2 regions of the Thermosipho sp. (in: thermotogales) genome follow, and region 2 is predicted to be linked to the other one. Evidence: riboswitches for the same ligand, from Rfam matches in the RefSeq annotation. Region 2 holds a riboswitch; the other holds the start of a gene.

Region 1 (2,203 bases), on a different contig from region 2:
CCAACAAGTGCAAGGCCTGAACCAGCTATTAGGCTCATTAATATTCTTGGAAATCTAACATTCCATATGAGGAATTTTATTTTCTCATTTTCAGGATTAAATATTTGAGAGATTGGAATTTTCACAGTTCCTATAGAAAGATTTATAAGAATTACTAAGAAGAACAAGACTGGAAGGATCATCCTTCCAGTCTTATAAATGTTTTTTTTAGTCATTATTTTCCTCCGTAAAAGAAATTATAAAAAATTTCAAGATATTTTACTATATCTGGAGATATTGAGCTTATGTCGTTGCCATCAATAACAAATATTTTGTTGTTTTTAACGGCCTTAAGGTTTTTAAATATTTCATGCGATTTTATTTGCTTTATAGTTTCATCTGGGCTAATGTATGATGCGACAATTATTATATCAGGATCATTGTATGTTAAAAATTCCCAATTCACAGAGAACCATCCATTATTACCAGAATAAGGAGCACAAATATTTACTCCACCTGCGTATGTAATCAATTCATTTACATAAGAGCCAGTTCCTGCAGTCCAAAGGTCTTTTGTTTCATTATTTGGAACTGTTATTGTGAAAAAGACTTTTGGTCTTTTTTCAAGAGGCACTTTTGAGCTCTTTACACCATAGTCTGAAATTGTTTGTTTTATTTTATTTGCAATTTCAGATGCTATTTGTTCTTTACCAAATACATTTCCAAGAAGCATTACATCTCTTGCAACGTCATTTAGTGTTGTAGGATTTAAAACAAGTGCCTTAATACCGAATTTTTCTAGCTTTTGAACTTCTGGAAGTTGAAAACCACCGAAAGTGATTACAATGTCAGGATTTAATGAAATAATTTTTTCTATGTTTAGTGGTACCATATTTCCAATTTTTTCAGCATTAAAAGAATCCCAATCTGTAACACCAACTATATTCTCTCCAAGACCAAGTTTTACAAGAAATTTTGTAGAGCTTGGAGCAGCAGAAACTATCCTTTCAGGTATTTTATCAAAGCTTACCAATCTCCCGGCATCATCAACAATAGAGAGTGCAAATATAAATGTAGTTAATAAGACACTTAAAAAAATAGCCAATCTTTTCATCCTTTATCCCTCCTATATAATATTTTAAAGAAAAATGCCCACCCTTAGGGACCGCAAAGGTGGAATGCTTTCCTTTCAAATAAGGTATCCCGACTTCCGGATCATCCTACTCTCCACGCCTTCCCAGGAAATATCCCAGTGGCATTTTGTGGATTTCGTCCCCGGTTACGGTGGCGTCCCCGTGCCGGACTTTCACCGGCTTCCCTTATTTGAAAGGGAAATATTAAGTTGCTGCAAATAGATTATAACACTAATATTGTTCTTTTGCAATTTGTCTTGCAATCTTGTCTATTTCAAAGATTTCTTTAAAATCATTTATATTTCCATTTATTTTTTCGCATGTGTTTATGACTATATCAGCTATTTTTGAAAATTTTATTTGACCATTTAGGAATTTTTCTACAGCAATTTCGTCAGCTGCATTGAAGGCTATTCTTTTTGCAAGATCCTTAATTATACTTCTTCCATAGAAAAAAGCAGGATATTTTGAGGGATTTACATCTTCAAATATAAAATTTTTACTTTCAAAATTTGGCCAATTTTTATTTTCGTATAATCTTTTTGGATAACTTAGTGAGTAAGAAATTGGAATTTTCATATCTGGAAATCCAAAATGAATTTTTACAGTCCCATCTTTTAAAAATACAGCTCCATGAACTGTTCCAGTTGGATGTATTTTTACCTCAATATTTTCCAATTCAAAAAGTTCGAAGGCTTCAATTACTTCAAATGCTTTATTTACCATTGTTGAAGAATCTACAGTTATTTTTTTACCCATACTCCAAACAGGGTGATTTAATATGTCTTCGACTGATAAATCATCTATATTTTCTTTATCTCTTATTGCACCGCCAGATGCAGTTATTAATATCTTTACCACACTTTCATCAAATATCTGAAAAATTGCAGAATGTTCACTATCAACTGGTATTAGCTCAACGTTATTTTCTTTACAAGCTTTTTTTACAAATGGACCTGCACAGACCAAAGCTTCCTTTGTAGCAAGTGCAAGTCTTTTTGTGTAAGGTATAGAATCAATTGTTGCAAGAACACCATCAAAACCAGGTATTGCAACAACTACAATATCAGGTTTGATTTTTGCCACCATAT
Region 2 (2,203 bases):
GGAATGTGCTCAGTTATTGTGATGATTTTTTTAATTCCTGAATCAATGGCTTCAAATATAGCACTTTTAGCATAAAGGGTCGGAACAAAAACCACGCTAGTATCACATTTATATTTTTTTACAGCTTCGAACATGTTATCAAAAACAGGAATATTTTCAATATTTGTTACTTTATTGTTTTTTGAAACTCCACAAACTATATTTGTTCCATATTCAATCATTTTTTTGTGTGAAATTTACCATATTTTCCAGTAATACCTTGAGCACAGACTTTTTCATTTCCATTAATCATGATACTTCCCCTTATTGCAATTTAATCATCTCGTACATATCATCAAAATAAGCTATGTTATTTTCATCTAATATTCGTTTGGCTTCGTTTTCATTGGGTCCGGTAATTCTTACAAGTATAGGAACATTTTTATTTTCGTTTTTGAATTTTACGATTGCTTTTGCTATTTCGTCGCATTTTGTAATACAACCAAATATATTCATTATGATTTTTATACATTTAGTGATTTTAGTGATCTCATTGCTTCTAAAGTTATATTTGAATTTGCTCCACCACCAAGATCCAAAAAGTTGGCAGGTTTTCCACAATATAGATTTACTGCATCCATTGTTGCCATAACTATTCCAGCTCCACAACCGATACTGCCAATATCACCATCTAATTTTACAAAATGAAATGGATATTAATCATTTACAAATTCTTGAGCCCATTTTTGTCTAAATAATGCATTGTCATCAAGATGCATTACACAATCAAGCGCGATTAACTTGCCATTTTCATCTTCTGCAAGAAGATTAATTTCAAGAAGAGTCAATTCTTTTTCAATAAATAATTTATATAGCTAATAACAATATCGTGAAATTTATCAGGCAGCTTTTTATAATCATTTATGTTTAGATTTAAAATATTATTTTTATTGTTTTCAATTTCTATACCACCACTTTCTGAGAAAAGAATTTTTATATCTGTTTAATATTTATTTTTTCTTCAACAAGAATTGCATAAGGTTTTTCACCATGGATATCTTTTTCTAATAGATTTTATGTATTGGTGAAAAATTCGTCTTTTGTGTTTGCAAATTTCCACCTGCTTTCATTCTGCTTTCAACAAGGACTTGACTTTTTAAAACTGCTGGAAGAAATTTTACTTGTAGACTGTCTGAGTTTTTAATTACATAGCCATTTGGTGTTTCATTCCCTGCTTCTTTTAAAAGTTTTTTACCAACAAACTCATGAATTTTCACTATCTCACCTCCAAAGTATTGAAATAAAAAATTTTTTCTCAATCTTCCCTCGAGATTGAGAAACGTTTTGGAATAAAGGCAGGTCTCCTGACTTCCGAATCATCCTACTCTCCACGCCTTCCCAGGAATACTTCCCAGTGGCATACTGTGGATTTCGTCCTCGGTTACAGTGGCGGGGCCGCGCTGGATTTTCACCAGCTTCCCTTTTAAGCCAAATAGGCACCTTTATTCCAAAATAATATTCACTTTTCTAGAGAATTATTATTTTAGAAAAAACCAATTAATTGCGTATTATTCTTCGAAAGCAAATTCATTTTTAATTTTTTTAACGCTCATATTTATTATTGGACTATTGAAAATTGATAGAGCTAGCTTTACTATATACTGTGATAATATCATATTAAACAATACGTTAAGATCATATGAGCCAAAAAAGGATACTACAACGAAAACTATAGAATCTACAAATTGAGTGATTATCATTGAAAAAGCATTTCTAAAAGTAATATTTTCATAGTTGAATAGTTTTTTAGGTAAGTTAAAAGCCCAAATATTAGTATATTGTGCTGAAAGATAAGCTAAAAAGCTTGCTAATATTATTCTTGGAGTTGAATTGAAAACTGTTATATAAGCATTATTTTTGTCAAAAATATTTGATGGTGGATAAAATATTACTAAATATGAATATATTACTAAAATAAGTGAGGCTAAAAATCCAACTTTGATAACCTTTTTTGCCATATTAGCTCCATAAACTTCAAATATTATATTAGATATTCCAAAGCTAAGTGGATAAATTAAAACTGATAAAGTGATAACAAATGGGCCAATATTAACTAGTTTTCCTGCTATTATGTTTGAGATGATAATGACGGCAGTAAACAATCCTGTTAAAAGTATTAACCTTTCCTGTGATTTTTCCATGATCAACCTCCTTATCTATATAT

Evidence for each region. A riboswitch is a leader RNA that binds a small molecule or an ion and turns the genes downstream of it on or off. The one in region 2 is predicted to bind cobalamin.
Region 1: another riboswitch for cobalamin. It lies ahead of JG780_RS00820 (ABC transporter substrate-binding protein); the one in region 2 lies ahead of JG780_RS03320 (hypothetical protein).

Annotation. Positions count from the first base shown of each region.
Region 1 covers NZ_JAIHAP010000002.1:20,942-23,144, reverse strand. The annotation lists gene JG780_RS00825 (FecCD family ABC transporter permease) at 1-215, opposite strand, end outside; gene JG780_RS00820 (ABC transporter substrate-binding protein) at 215-1,093, opposite strand; cobalamin riboswitch at 1,156-1,321, opposite strand; gene JG780_RS00815 (1-deoxy-D-xylulose-5-phosphate reductoisomerase) at 1,344-2,203, opposite strand, start outside.
Region 2 covers NZ_JAIHAP010000010.1:14,524-16,726, reverse strand. The annotation lists gene JG780_RS03340 (succinate--CoA ligase subunit alpha) at 1-221, opposite strand, end outside; gene JG780_RS03335 (hypothetical protein) at 304-495, opposite strand; gene JG780_RS03330 (hypothetical protein) at 504-629, opposite strand; gene JG780_RS03325 (hypothetical protein) at 696-827, opposite strand; gene JG780_RS03320 (hypothetical protein) at 1,044-1,256, opposite strand; cobalamin riboswitch at 1,317-1,498, opposite strand; gene JG780_RS03315 (queuosine precursor transporter) at 1,548-2,180, opposite strand.